2 regions of the Kribbella sp. CCNWLW201 genome follow, and region 2 is predicted to be linked to the other one. Evidence: riboswitches for the same ligand, from Rfam matches in the RefSeq annotation. Region 2 holds a riboswitch; the other holds the start of a gene.
The links. Region 2 has a riboswitch for S-adenosylmethionine ahead of thrC (threonine synthase). Riboswitches for the same ligand answer to the same signal wherever they lie in the genome.
Positions count from the first base shown of each region.

Region 1: it holds a riboswitch for S-adenosylmethionine, as region 2 does, so the genes downstream of both, V9K99_RS03500 (GNAT family N-acetyltransferase) here and thrC (threonine synthase) in region 2, are expected to answer to the same signal.

Region 1 is NZ_JBBCBQ010000001.1:747,403-754,686, reverse strand. Features, by position in the region: gene V9K99_RS03520 (HIRAN domain-containing protein) at 1-234, shown strand, start outside; gene V9K99_RS03515 (hypothetical protein) at 307-657, shown strand; gene V9K99_RS03510 (GNAT family N-acetyltransferase) at 730-1,260, shown strand; gene V9K99_RS03505 (class I SAM-dependent methyltransferase) at 1,365-2,075, opposite strand; gene V9K99_RS03500 (GNAT family N-acetyltransferase) at 2,127-2,672, opposite strand; SAM riboswitch class IV at 2,684-2,798, opposite strand; gene V9K99_RS03495 (hypothetical protein) at 2,967-3,341, shown strand; gene V9K99_RS03490 (hypothetical protein) at 3,447-3,785, opposite strand; gene V9K99_RS03485 (hypothetical protein) at 3,803-3,976, opposite strand; gene V9K99_RS03480 (cation diffusion facilitator family transporter) at 4,044-4,790, opposite strand; gene V9K99_RS03475 (ArsR/SmtB family transcription factor) at 4,787-5,164, opposite strand; gene V9K99_RS03470 (Pr6Pr family membrane protein) at 5,404-6,075, shown strand; gene V9K99_RS03465 (DinB family protein) at 6,132-6,890, opposite strand; gene V9K99_RS03460 (histidine phosphatase family protein) at 6,995-7,284, opposite strand, start outside.
Region 2 is NZ_JBBCBQ010000005.1:381,432-388,715, forward strand. Features, by position in the region: gene V9K99_RS23640 (DNA-3-methyladenine glycosylase family protein) at 1-353, shown strand, start outside; gene V9K99_RS23645 (cation:proton antiporter) at 380-1,633, shown strand; gene V9K99_RS23650 (helix-turn-helix domain-containing protein) at 1,803-2,765, shown strand; SAM riboswitch class I at 2,831-2,972, shown strand; gene thrC (threonine synthase) at 2,983-4,251, shown strand; gene V9K99_RS23660 (ubiquitin-like small modifier protein 1) at 4,248-4,523, shown strand; gene V9K99_RS23665 (zinc-dependent alcohol dehydrogenase family protein) at 4,536-5,558, shown strand; gene V9K99_RS23670 (SCO6745 family protein) at 5,764-6,585, shown strand; gene V9K99_RS23675 (hypothetical protein) at 6,702-6,929, opposite strand; gene V9K99_RS23680 (TetR/AcrR family transcriptional regulator) at 6,929-7,284, opposite strand, start outside.

The DNA of each region.
Region 1 (7,284 bases), on a different contig from region 2:
GGGCGGCTCAGTCCGCGCCTGAGTGCCGAGTTCCTGCCGGCCATCCACTACCTGTCCGACATGCGCGCCGAGACCGCCGCCCGTGTCGCCGTCCGCGGCGACCGCATCGCATCGGAGGTGATCCTGTACGCGGCGCGGAGTCACGACCTGCCGGCCACCTGGCCGGACGGCCTGACCCGTTCCCCAGTCGCGTCCCCGCAATGGCACTACTGGGCGACGAAAGAAGCCAACTAGGCGGCTGCGCAGTACTCACCACGCCCCTTGGCGGGTACTGCGGAGCTACTTGACCGCAACTAGGCTCCGGCCATGGAACTCATGCCGGAGCCCGACGCGGACCTGGCCGCGCGAACCCTGCGGCACCTGTCGTCGGACGAGCTGGCCCTACTGGTTCACCGTACGGCGGTCTCCCTGCCTGCCGACCCGACCGACGAGCAGCGCCGGGAGACCGTGGCCACGCTGGACCACGCCCTCCCACCCGACCAGGCCCTGCTCGCCGTCTTCGCCGTACCGGACGAAATCCTGCGCGACATCCTGCACGCCGAACTAACCTCCCTCGGCACCACCCTGACCGGCCAACACCCCGATCCACCCCTCCAAACAACCGCCCTCGTAGAAGCCCGCCTGACGCAACTCACCACCGCCGCCCAGCGCACCTGATCAACACGAAGGCCGTCGGGCTGGCGCGGAAATGGATTTGCTGGGTGGGGGTGGTTCGCGTTGGGTTGCGGTATGGATGAACTGCGCACCGAGCGCTTGCTGCTTCGCCGCTGGCGGGAGTCCGATCTCGAACCGTGGGCCGCGATGAACGCCGACCCGGAGGTGCGTGAGTATCTGGGTTCAGTGCTGAGCCGGGAGCAGAGTGATGCTTCGGTCGCTTCGTTTCAGGCTGAGTTCGACGAACGTGGGTACGGCTGGTGGGCGGTCGAGGTGCAGGCGACCGGCGAGTTCGTCGGCTTCGCCGGCCTGGACGACGTCGAGCCCGGCATGCCTGTCAGCGGCGTCGAGATCGGCTGGCGCCTGGCCCGCTCGTCCTGGGGCCACGGCTACGCCACCGAAGCCGCCCGGGCGACACTGGATTTCGGCTTCGACAAGCTGGAGCTCCAGGAGATCCTCGCGATCACGACCTCCACCAACCTCCGCTCCCAAGCGGTCATGCAACGCCTCGGCATGACCCGCAACCCCGCCGACGACTTCGAAGACTCCTCAGTCCCCGAAAACGACTCCCTCCGCCACCACGTCATCTACCGAATCACCCGATAACCGGCAACACCGCCGTACCGGAATCGGCCGCGCGTCCTGGGGCTCAGGCGTCGTCGTGGAGGAGTTTTTCGAGGAGGGATCCGTCGCTTGACTCGCCGTTTGAGTCAGGCTGTCGTTCGGCAGGCTGCGACGAGGAAGACCGGGAATCTTGTCATGGCTTCTCGGGGGGATGACGGCTCGATCCTTGGCTGGGGTTCGGCTGTTCGGGTCAGGGTGAAGCCGTGGTGGTGGAGGGTGTTGAGGTAGGTCGACAGGGTGCGGTGGTTGGCGCCGACTTGCTGGCGGAGTGTTGAGAGCGAGGCGTCGGCCTGCCAGTAGCGCTCGTCGTAGTACGTCCCGTCGGACGGCCAGGCGGCGGATACGCCTTCTATCCCAGGAAAACAGGGATGCAGCATCGTGAAGGCGAAGACGCCGCCGGGGCGCAGTAGCCGACGGATGTTGGTCAGTGCACCGTCCAGGTCGTCGATGTCGGACAAACCCATGCTGCAGACGGCGGCGTCGTACTCATCGCCTTGCAGCAGTCCCGGGTCGGCCGCATCCGCGTGCAGATAGCGGATGCCCTGCGGTTCGTTCCGCTCGAGCTCTTCCGCCTTGCTGAGCATCGCGGCCGAGACGTCTACGCCGACCACGGAAGCGCCCTTGCGCGCGAGCCCGCGACTGATGCGTCCGTGGCCGCAGGCAACATCCAGCACTCGTTGTCCGGCAACGTCGCCCAGGAGCTCGAAGAGGGAGACACTGACCGGATCCGTGAGATCGTCCGTCCAGCCGGAGGCGTAGTACTCCGCGACCTCGTCGTACCGAGCAATAGCCGTCATACCTCGAACCTACCGACGCACTTCGGCGCAATCAGTCTGCCGTCAGCTAACTCAGCGGGTAAGTTGTGAGGCGTCTGGCCAGGACATGCGGAGGCAGGCCGGAGTGCCGTTCAGGCGGGTGGGATCTCCGCCGGGCGGTGGTACCTCTGCCGTTTCCACGCAGCTGGCTCCGGAGGCGAGGTAGAAGTGCTGCGCATCGGTGTTCTGCTGCAGCACCCACAGGTACATCGCGTTGCCGACCGCCTGGTCGGTGATGGCGCCCGCAGCGCGGGCCAGGAGTTGGGTACCGATGCCGGTACGGCGCTGTCTATGGTCGACATGCAGATTGTCGACAAGGCTGCCCCACCTGGCGTCCTTGTCGAACTCGACGTGAATGAAGCCGACCAGTTGACCGTCGTACTCAGCCAAGACGGTGGCGGTGTCGGTCGGTGCGGCCAGCCGTTTCGACCACACCTCACGACGATCGGCCTCGACGTCGCCGTCGAGGAACGAGTCCGCGTATGCACCCCGATAATGCCGACGCCAACTGTCCGCGTGCAGCGACGCAACCCGCTCAGCGTCGTTTGCGGTGGCCGAACGGAACCCCAGCGCTGCCATGACGATCCTCCATCTCGCGGCTTGCCCGGCACCCGACGTGCCGAACCTGGTCCTCACCCGGGGCACCCCACCCACGAGGAGGGTTGCCGGCCAGCAAGCCGGGGCTACGCGCTGACACTCATGACCAACCCCCAAACCGTAACAGCGAGACGGTCAAACCTCGACGGATATCCACGAGCGAGCTGCTCGAACCCGCGCCTCGCTCTCTCCTCTGCTGGTTCGTCTGAACCTGTCGAGGGATACGGTGCTCAGCAACGCGTTAGCCAGAAGCCGTTCCGCCACTGTGGAGTTCTCATGAGCTACGGCCCGCCGCCCGAACCGAACGCGTACCCCGCACCGCCGAACCAACCTCAGCAACAACCCTGGACCGACCCCCACGGCCGCGGGTGGCCCGGCGGACCAGCTCCGGTGGACCCTCCGAAGGGTCCCTCGCTGGCTGTGGCCGCGGTGATCCTCGGTCTGATCGGGTGCGGAGTGTGGATGCTCCCCTACAACCTGGACAACCTGCGGGCCTACTCCCCTCTCCCCTTCGGCCTGCTCGGGATCGTCCTCGCGGTCATCGGCTGCATCGGCCCCCGCCGCGGCAAGCCGCTGGCCGTGATCGGCTGGATCCTGTCCTTCATCGCCCTGATCCTCGCCGCAATCATGATCGTTCCCCAGTTCATCTGAGGACCGAGGCATCTCGACGGACCCGGGCCAGATGAGTGCTCTCCTGCAGTTCCCGTGCGGGAGGCGTCGCGTCAATGCCGCGTCGTACCTGTGGAAGCACGAGGGTCAGCTGATCAGCCCATTGGCGCGTGCCCTCCAAAGCTCTTCGCGCGCCGGCTTGCTATCGAGCAGTTGCAGACCCCTGACCGCCCAGTCCCGGAGAGACTCATCGTCGCCATGGAGTTGCTCGACGAGCAGCGACAAAGCATTCGGCGACCGAGCCTCACCGATGAGCTCGAGCAGCCAGCACCGCAACCCGTGATCCTCACGCTCCTCGACGAACGCCGCCATGAGCTCACCAACATGATCGCTTGCGTGAGGCAATAGCAGCCGAAACCCATCCTCCCGACCCTGCGGGTCCCGCCGACGCATCAGCCCCATCGCCCGCTCAAACCGCTTGCTCACCCATCGACAATAAGCGCTCAACCCGCCAGCCGGCCGATGTGGGGGAGGAAGCGGCCGGTGGTGGCGGCGTACTGGGGGTAGGTGTCGGCGTGGGTGGTGAGGAGGTAGGGCTCCTCGACTACGCGGACCTGTAGGTGCAGGGCGGTGATCAGTACGACGGCGCCGGCAAGGGCGACCACGTTGGGGACCATCAGGGCCAGGCCGATGCCGGCAGGATGTAGACAGCGAACAAGATCAGGGTGAGCGTGGCCATCGGGGTCAGTTCTCGCAGCAACCGTCAGCGCAGGCACCTTGGGAGCATCCGCACCCCGAGGCTCCGGTGGCGCCCGCGATCGGTGAGCAGCACCCCTCGCCCTTCCACGCCTCCACGCCTTCGCGGACCGCGACTGCCGCGATGATGAGTCCAGCGATTGGGTCCGCCCAGCCCCAGCCGAGTGTGGCGTTCAGCACCAGTCCGACGAGCAGCACAGCGGACAGATAGGTGCAAAGCAGCGTTTGGGTGCCGTCGGCAACGACCGCGTTCGAGCCAAGAGCCTTACCGGTACGGCGCTGTGCCCACGACAGGAACGGCATCACGATCAAGGAGGCGATCGCCAGTCCGATCCCGACCGGCGATACGTCGGGATCGCTGCCGCCGACGAGAGATCGCACCGACTCGAACGTCACATAGGCGGCCAGCGCGAAGAACGAGAACGCGAGCATCCGCAGCGCCTGACGTTCCCGAGACTCGGGCAGGCGGTGGCGGAACTGCCACAAGATGATCAGCCCGCTGGACACCTCGACGACCGAGTCCAGCCCGAACCCGACCAGCGCCACCGATCCGGCGACGAGGCCAGCCGTGATGGCGATGATCGCCTCGATCACGTTGTAGGTCACCGAAGCACCTGCGAGCAGCTGTGCGCGGCGGCCCAGCTTGCGTCGCTGTTCGGGGTCGGTCGTCCAGGTGCTCGGCGAAGTGGTCGAGAGCTGCAGCGGCTGGATCTGCAGGGGCTGGTGGTCGCTCACGAATTCACGCCGTACACAGGGCAAAGCGCGACGGCGTCACCGGTCAGGCCGAGCAAGCGCTCGGCCGCCGACAGGAGTTCGAGCGTCGCCTCGGGGTGAGTCAGGCTGAACAGCGACGCGCGTCCCTGTGGGCGGGACTCGACGAGACCGCAGTCCCGCAGGCAGGCCAGGTGCTTGGAGACAGTCGACTGCGCCAGCCCAAGATGCTCGGTGAGGTCCACGACCCGGTGATCCCCCAACGCCAGGTGCCGAACGATCGCCAGCCGCGACGGATCACTGAATCCATGAAACAAACACGCAGCCACCGACAGCGCCCCAGCCTCGTCGATCAGGTCGAGCCCGGCTTCCATCGTGACGTCAGATCGTGCTTTCATCGCCATTTGGCGATGTTATCGCCTATCGCCCCATTGTGAAAGCTGGCGCTAGCACGGGGTGCCGGACAGATCGGCGAAGTCATACGCCCAGACCGATGGCACGGGCGGAGGGCCGATGCCGAGGTCGGTGCAATCGGGATGCAGACCATCGCCGCCCGGATGGGACAGGTACGTAGGCCGACCTCACCCGGCGTGGCGCCTTTGGTTGAGCCGGTACGTCGCCGGGAGAATGGCGAACCGTGGCCGGTCAAGCTCGCTCGCGCGCGGTGGGCGTCTCGCGGTGGTCGCATGGTCTCATCGCGGCGGTCATCATCGCGGCGCTGACCATCCAGCTGGTGCTGATCTTCACCGGTGGGGCCGATGCGAACTCCGGCGAGGTCGGCGAGTCGATCGGTGTCGGTACGCGGCTGTGGAGGCTGTTCAGCTTCTTCACGATCGAGAGCAATCTGATCGTGCTGGTGGTCGCGCTTGCGTTGGTACGGCGGCCTCACCGCGACGGTCCGGTGTGGCGCGTCGCACGCCTCGACTCGTTACTCGGGATCGTCATCACCGGCCTGGTGTTCGCGATCGTCCTGGCGCCGAAGATGGACCTGACCGGGGCTGCGCTGCTGGCGACCATCGGGTTTCACTACATCTCGCCGTGGGCGACGCTGGCCGCCTGGCTGGTGTTCGGCCCACGGCCCCGCATCAGCTGGCGCACCATCGCGTTCGCGTTCGTGTGGCCGGTGGCCTGGCTCGTCTACATCTTCACCCAAGGCGCCTTCACCGACTGGTATCCGTACCCGTTCCTCGACGTCACCGACATCGGTGCCGGCGCAGCCCTCCGCAACGCAGTCGTTGTCGTCGCGGTCGGCGTACTGCTGGCGCTCGGGCTGAAGACCCTCGACGCGAAACTGCCGGGCCGGGAGTAGCGGCCGCACCTCGGATGCAGAGGTGTGTCGCTGTCGGATCACACGCGCCAGGCCGCTCAGGCGTCGTACCCGGCCTGGATTGCGTCGAGGTCGCGTACGGCGTACCGGTTGTGCTCCCACTCCTCCTCGAGGATCACGTGCAGGCAGGAGAGGACGGTCTCGGAGTGTTCGGGGGAGTGGGGATTCCGGCGCGTCTCGGCCAGCACCTCCGGTGTGACTGTGGCGAGGAAGTCGCGCACCATGGCGACGCGACCCGCGCGGACGTCGAGGACTTCGGCGTACGACGGTTTGGTCGTCGTGAAAACCGACATGTCCATGCCGTCGTCCTCGGTGCCCGTGTCCGTTTGACCGATCGGGTGGAACGGCTGCTCGATTTCCAGAATCGCCCGGCCCAGCCACATGTCCGTCGCAAGGACTAGGTGCCGCAGAGTCTGTGCGAACGACCACTCGCCCGCGACCGACACGTCGACCGTGCCGTCCGGCATCGTCGCGACGCGCTCGAGGGTCGCCGACCAGGTGTGCTCGAGCGCAGCCCACGCCGTACGTAGACCGTCCGGATCTTCGGCGCGCCGGTCGGCGCGGCCGGGGAAGCGGCGGTTGAGTTCGGCGTCGACGAGTGGGATCACGTCGACGCCGTTGACGCGCAAGAAGTTCTCGCCGTCGAAGAGCCAGGGTGCGTCGATCTCTGTCTCCCGCACCTCGACGCCGCGCATCACCACACCGGACAGGTCAGCCCCGACAAACCGGGCCTCACGCAGATCCGCATCGACGAACTTCGCTCCCCGCAGGTCGTCAGACCGGGTGAACGTTGCCATGACGCCTCCTTTGTCTGCTGCCCTACTGCTGCGACCACAGTCTGCCTGACCCCTCCGACAATCAATCGCGCATCGCCCAGCGCCGTACCTGGCTCGCCTGTTTGTCAGGACACGCCTTCGAGGACTCGGATGCCGCAATGTTCGGTGTTTGCGTCGCCGGTCAAGGCTCGGATCACGCCCGCGTGGCAGACGGCGATGAAGGGCTCAGAGTGGCCGGCGGCCTGTCTCCGCAGTGCGTTGAGTGCTCGGCGCCGTACGGAGGAAAGAGGTTCCCAGCGGCGGGTCTCACCGTCCGGCCACTCGCCGTGGCATTGCTCGAAGTCGCTGCTGAGGGCTTGTACGTCGCTGAGTCCCCGCCAGGACAGCGTGGAGTCCGGCAACCACTCACGCAGGT
Region 2 (7,284 bases):
GGGCCAAGGCGCTGGAGCGGACCCTGGAGCTGACTGACTCGGCGGAGATCGAGCGGCGGCTGCGGTCGCTGCCCGGGGTCGGAGTGTGGACGGCGGCCGAGGTGCGGCAGCGGGCGCATGGTGACGCGGATGCGTTCTCGTTCGCGGACTACCACGTGTCCCGGAACGTCTCGTACGCGCTGATCGGCGAGGAACTCGACGACGACGGCTGCGCCGAGCTCATCGAGCCGTACCGCGGCCACCGCTTCCGCGTCCAGCGCCTCCTCGAACTCACCGGCATCGGCCACCCGCGTTACGGCCCCCGCAAGGCCCTGCCCACTCACACGCCGGGCGCAACCCATCGCTTGAGGTAGCCCGCTGTGGGCACCGGACTGCCACCATGACGATTGACGGGGACGGCCTCTACCTGGTCGCGGGGCTGGCCCTCCTGCTGGGCGCCGTACTGCCACGCCTGCTCCGCCGGTACGCCGTCTCCGCGCCGATCGCGTTCGTCGGCGCCGGACTGTTGCTCGGCCTGGCCGTGGACCGCACCCACCTCAGCCCGATCGCCGAACCCGGGCTGACCAAGCACTTCGCCGAGCTGACCATCCTGGTCGCCTTGATGGGCGTCGGCCTGGCGATCGACCGGCCGATCGGGTGGGGCCGTTGGAAGGTGACCTGGCGTCTGCTGCTGGTTGCCATGCCTGCCTGCATCGCCGCGGTCGCCGGCGTCGGTTGGCTGCTCGGGCTGGCTCCCGCGACCGCTCTGCTGCTGGGTGCCGTCCTCGCCCCCACCGATCCGGTGTTGGCCTCGGACGTCCAGGTGCAAGGACCGTCGACCGGTGCGGGCGCCGAGCCGGAAGAGGACGACGAGGTCCGCTTCGCACTCACCTCGGAGGCCGGCCTGAACGACGGTCTGGCCTTTCCCTTCGTGTACGCCGCTGTGTTCGCGGCGACCAAGGGTGCGGTGGGCAACTGGGCACTCGAGTGGTTCGCCTGGGATCTGATCGGCAGGACCGTGATCGGAGTCGCAGTCGGCGCCGGAGTCGGCTGGTTGCTCGGCAAGATGGTCTTCTCCGCACCCTCGCGGATCTTCCGCCTGGCCGACTCGCGTGAGCGTGAACCCGTGCTGGCGCTGGCGATGACACTGGGCGTCTACGGTCTCGCCCAGGTGCTGCACGGGTACGGCTTCATCGCGGTGTTCGTCGCGGCCCTGTGCCTGCGAGCGGCCGAGCGAAGCCACGACTTCCACGAGGAGCTGCACGGGTTCATCGAGCAGCTCGAACACATCCTCACCTGGGCGATCCTGTTACTGCTCGGAGTCGCGATCACGGCTGGGCTGCTGAAGCCGCTGACCCTCGCCGGTGCCGCGCTCGGGGTCCTGCTGGTGCTGGTGATCCGTCCCCTGACCGCGTGGATCGGCCTGGCCGGAGCACCGATGCGCCGCTCCGAGCGGTGGGTGACCGCGGCGTTCGGGGTCAGGGGCGTCGGGTCTGTGTTCTATCTGGCGTACGCAGGCGCCGAGTTCAGCACCGACCTGCCGTGGCTGTGGGCGACGGTCGGCTTCACCGTCGTCCTGAGCGTGGTTGTTCACGGCGTTGCGGCGACACCTCTGATGCGGATGCTCGACCTCCGCCGCGACCGGACTTCGTGAGCGCGGCGGCCGGCGGCTCGAGGCCGTGCCGAATCGCGGAGGCGGCGTGGACTCCGGCGGCGACCTGGACGGCGAATTCCTTCAATCCCTTGAACATGACTCCATCGTCCGAGAGTCGAGCCGCGCTCAGAAGTGGCGTGAACGACGACTATCGCTAAGATTGTGACACATGGATCAGCGCAGCGTTTCAGTCCTCGCGTACGACGGCATGACGGCCTTCGAAGCCGGCATCGTGATCGAGGTTTTCGGGCTGGCCTGGCCGGATATCGACCAGCCCTGGTACGAGCTGAAGGTCTGCACCGAGACACCCGACCCGATCCGCGTACTCGGCGGCGCCACTCTGAGTAGCCCACACGGCCTGGAGGAGTTCGCCGCCGCCGACACAGTCGTCATCCCGAGCGTCGCCGACCCGCGCGGCGAGACCTCTCCCGAGCTGATCGCCGCGCTGCAGGAGGCCCATCGTCGCGGCGCCCGGATCGTGTCGATCTGCTCGGGTGCGTTCGCTCTCGCCGCCGCCGGCCTCCTCGACGACCGCCGTGCGACTACCCATTGGCGGTACGCCGATATGCTCCGCAAGCGCTACCCCAAGATCGTCGTGGATCCAGAGCCGCTCTACACCGACGAAGGCGACGTACTCACGAGTGCCGGCTGTGCTGCCGGGCTGGACCTGGCCATGCACCTGGTTCGCAAGGACTACGGCGCGGCCGTGGCGAACTCGGTCGCCAGGCGACTGGTGATCCAGCCGTACCGGTCCGGCGGTCAGGCGCAGTACATCGAATCCCCGGTGCCGCCCGACCCCGACGACGCCTCGGTCGCCCGGAGCCTCGGCTGGGCGCTCGAACATCTCGCCGAGCCCATCGGCGTACCCGATCTGGCCAAGCAGGCCGGGCTGTCGCCGCGGACGTACCTGCGTCACTTCGTGAAGGCGACCGGTACGACGCCCGGCAAGTGGCTGATCGCCCAGCGGATCCAGGCGGCCCTGACGATGCTGGAGACCGGGGATGCGCCGGTGGAGGAGATCGCGTTGGCGGCCGGGTTCGCCACGCCGGTCACGCTCCGCCACCACTTTTCCAAGCAGTTGCACACGTCGCCGTCGGCGTACCGTCGTACCTTCCGGGCCCGGCACGGCTGAGATCGACTGTCTCGGATGGTGGGAACCGAAGACACAATATGGACCCGATTGGGTAACCTCGGGGGAGCTCATCCAGAGGGACTGAGGGAAACGGCCCGTTGAAGTCCCGGCAACCCTCCCCGTCGAGCCCCCGTCCTGGGGGTGACTCGCGGTGGAACGGTGCCAAATCCGTCCCACGCCGAGATCCGGTGCCGGGGAAGATGAGGAGGGAACCTCCATGAGCCTGACCGCCGACTCGACCACCCACACCATCCGTGAAGGTGCCTTCGGCAACGGTACGCACCTGAGCTGTCGCGCCTGTGGGGCGAAGTCGCCACTTGGTCCGTTCTACGCCTGTACCGAGTGCTTCGGTCCGCTCGAGGTCGGGTACGAGTACCCGACCATCACCCGTGAGCAGATCGAGGCCGGCCCCAAGAACATCTGGCGCTACCAGCCGCTGCTGCCCGTCCCGGTCGACGTGGCCAGCTTCCCGAACACCGAACCCGGCTACACCCGGCTGATCGACGCCGGCAACCTGGCCCGCGAGCTCGGCCTGCGCAAGCTGTGGGTGAAGGACGACTCGGGCAACCCGACGCACTCGTTCAAGGACCGGGTCGTCGCGTCCGCCCTGAGCGCCACCCGCGAGCTCGGCATGAAGGTCTTCGCCTGCCCCTCCACCGGCAACCTGGCCAACGCCGTGGCCGCTGCCGCCGCCCGGGCCGGGATCCGCTCGGTCGTGTTCATCCCGCACGACCTCGAGCGCCCGAAGGTGATCACCACCGCCGTGTACGGCGGCACGCTGGTCGCCGTCGAGGGCAACTACGACGACGTGAACAAGCTGGCCTCCGAGATCGCCGGCGAGGAGGAGGGCTGGGCGTTCGTCAACGTCAACGTCCGGCCGTACTACTCCGAGGGCTCCAAGACGCTCGCCTTCGAGATCGCCGAGCAGCTCGGCTGGCGGCTGCCGCAGCAGATCGTCATCCCGGTCGCCTCCGGTTCGCAGCTGACCAAGATCGACAAGGGCTTCACCGAGCTGGGCAAGCTCGGCCTGGTCGACGCGACCGACTACAAGGTGTACGGCGCCCAGGCCACCGGCTGCTCGCCGGTCGCCCAGGCGTTCCGCGACGGGTACGACGTGGTGAAGCCGGTGAAGCCGGACACCATCGCGAAGTCGCTGGCGATCGGCAACCCGGCGGACGGACCGTACGTCCTGGACGTCGCCCGCCGTACCGGCGGAGTGATCGAGGACGTCAGCGACGAAGAGGTCGTCGAGGGCATCCAGTTGCTGGCCCGGACCGAGGGCATCTTCACCGAGACCGCGGGCGGGGTGACCGTCGCGACGCTGAAGAAGCTGATCGAGTCCGGCCAACTCGACCCCGAGGCCGAGACGGTGATCATCAACTCCGGCGACGGGCTGAAGACGCTCGACGCCGTGGCCGACCGGGTCGGCCCCAAGGTGACCATCCCCGCGTCGTACGACGCCTTCGTGAAGGCAGGCCTGCAGTGAGCGTGAGTGTCCGCGTCCCGACCATCCTGCGGCCCTACACCCAGGGCGCGTCCGCGGTCAGTGCCGAGGGGGCGACGCTGAGCGAGGTGCTGGAGTCGCTCGACAGCTCCTACCCCGGCATCAAGGCCCGGGTGCTGGACGAGTCGGGCGAACTGCGCCGCTTCGTCAACGTATACGTCGACAACGACGACGTACGCTTCGCCGAAGGCCTGCAGACGTCGATCAAGGACGGCGGCGAGGTCTCGATTATCCCCGCGGTAGCAGGCGGCTGACATCATTGCCGGATGCGCGCTGTCGTAGTTGAGCAGTACGGCGTCCTGCCGACGGTTGCTGACGTAGCGGCCCCTGAGCCGGAGCCCGGTGGTGTCGTCCTGAAGGTCGAGGCCACCGGGCTGTGCCGCAGTGACTGGCACGGCTGGATGGGGCACGACCCGGACATCGTCCTGCCCCACGTCCCTGGGCACGAACTGGCCGGAACGATTGCCGCGGTCGGTGCCGGCGTGCTCGGCTGGCAGATCGGTGATCGGGTGACCACACCGTTCATCTGCGCGTGCGGCTCGTGCGAACAGTGCTTGGAGGGCAACCACCAGGTCTGCCCCAACCAACTCCAGCCCGGCTTCAACTACTGGGGCTCCTTCGCCGAGTACGTCGCCCTGCCGTACGCGGCCGTGAATCTCGTGCGGCTGCCGGATGAGATGGACTTTGACACCGCGGCCGGGCTGGGATGCCGGTTCGCGACCTCGTTCCGAGCGGTGCGGCAGGTCGGCCGGGTCGCGGCGGACGAGAACGTGGTGATCTTCGGCTGCGGCGGCGTCGGCCTGTCGGCAGTGATGATCGCGGCCGAACTCGGCGCGCGCGTGATCGCGGTCGACATGAACCCCGACGCGCTTCGGTTGGCCCGTTCGTACGGCGCTTCGGATGCGGTGCAGGCGTCGTCGGACACGGTGCGGGAGATCCGCGAGCTCACCGGCGGCGGCGCGCACGTGACGATGGACGCCCTCGGCGCGAACGGCATCGTCCAGCAGGCGTTGCTGTCGCTGCGCCCCCGCGGCCGCCACCTCCAGGTCGGCCTGCTCCCGTCCGGCGTCCAACTCGACGTCAGCCGCCTGATCGGCCAGGAACTGCAATGGCTGGGCAGCCACGGCATGCCCGCCCACGCCTACCCCGAAATGCTCGCCCTAGTTGCCAACGGCAACCTAAAACCCGCCGACCTGATCACCCGCACGATCACGCTCGACGAAACCCCCACCGCCCTAGCCGCCCTCTCCAACGGCACCCCCGCCGGCGTCACCATCATCCGCGCCTGACCCACGCGTGCCACGCGGTCCTCCTCCGTCGCTACGCGCGCGTGCGCGCGATCCTCCAGAGAACCGCTGGCCCACGAGAGCGCGCCGTCACGTGGTGCGCCGTACAGAACTTTGGTTGCAGGTTGCGGTGTCGGATCGGGGCAGACGTGTTCGTAGCAAGGGTGAGTGGCCGTCCACGAGGGGCGGCTCGACCGAGGAGAACCCCATGGAGTCCACCGCCCGCCGCCTGCATCGGCTCGTCGAGCCGATCCACCTGGTCACCTACTTCTCCGACGAGCCGACCGATGCGCTCATGGCGCTGGGCCTGCGGAACTACTGGGACGGCTACTTCGCCGGACGGGCCGCACCGCTGGGCATGGTCCCGCCCGAGGTGGTCCATGCGATCTTCTACAACTTCGCCGACGGCGAGGTCGCGCGTCACATCCCTCGCGTGTGGAAGACGGCCACTCCCCAGGACGCGCTCGCCGCTCGCGAGCAGGGCAGCGTCGCCGCGCTGAGGCGGATTCTCGGCGATCTCGCCGACACCCTCGGCCTCGCCCGCGCCGCCGAACTCGCCACCAAGGCGGCTTCCAGCGCCCCGACAGAGGGCCGGATCCTGTACGCCGCACTCCGAGCGCTCCCCGTCCCCGAAGATCCCGTGGCCAGGCTGTGGCACGCGGCCACCATGCTCCGCGAGCACCGCGGGGACGGTCATATCGCCGCTCTGGTCACCGCGGGCATCGGCGGCACAGAGGCCCACGTGCTCCACGCACTCTCCGAGGGAACGCCCGCAGCGAAGTTCGGCCGGGTCCATCACCTCCCCGCGGCCCAGCTGACCGCGGTCGTGGACGGGATGCACGCCCGCGGCCTCATCGACGACTCCGGCTGGCTCACCGACGCCGGCCGAAAGACCAAGGAGGAGATCGAGTCACGCACCGACGAACTCGCCGCACCGGCGTACGACGCCCTGGACCCAAGCGACCTCAACCAACTCATCGCCGACCTCGAGCCCATCGCAGCAACCCTCGACGCCACCGGCTCCCGATAGGCCTCCCCACGCACGAGCCCACCGCCTTCGGCGGCGGCTGTTCTTTGGGGCCGCGGAGCCGAAACCGCGCTCAGGTGGTCGGCGCGGACCAGGACGTGGACACCCGGCAACGGCCATCACTTCCGCTCGAAGTCGCGTCGGCTTTGCGGAGACTTTTCGCCACCAGGCGGTACTTTCCTTCCGAAGATCGGCCACTCGACCCCGTAGCTGGTGGATTTCGGCAGGGTCTTACGACCGAGATCCGCCTGCCTGCGCATGAGGCCACGAAGCATCTCCTCATGCGTCGGGATGCTGACGACCAGGACCACCCGCTCACCGCCGTGGGCGACGGTCTCCGTAAGCATCACGTCGAGAGCAGAACCCGGACTTGTTCTCGGATCTCCTGCACTACGGCGTCGACCGGGTTGGCGATGTTGATTGTCGCGGCCATGCTGAGGAACATGATCGCGGAGACGATGTGCGCGAGCGTCGCGGCGTCGGTGGAGTTGATGCGCTCGTCTCGCTGCAGTACGTCGGCGATCGCCTGTTCGGTCTGTACGGTCAGGCCGAGCGCGTCGCGGTGGTGGGGCTCCTCGGGGTCGCCGAAGACGATCTCCCGCAGGTAGGTCCGACCGTTGTCGATCTGTTTGCGGTTGCACTCCACGACCGGGCGGACGATCGCCATCACCGCGTCGACCACGTCGGGGATGCTCTCGGCCG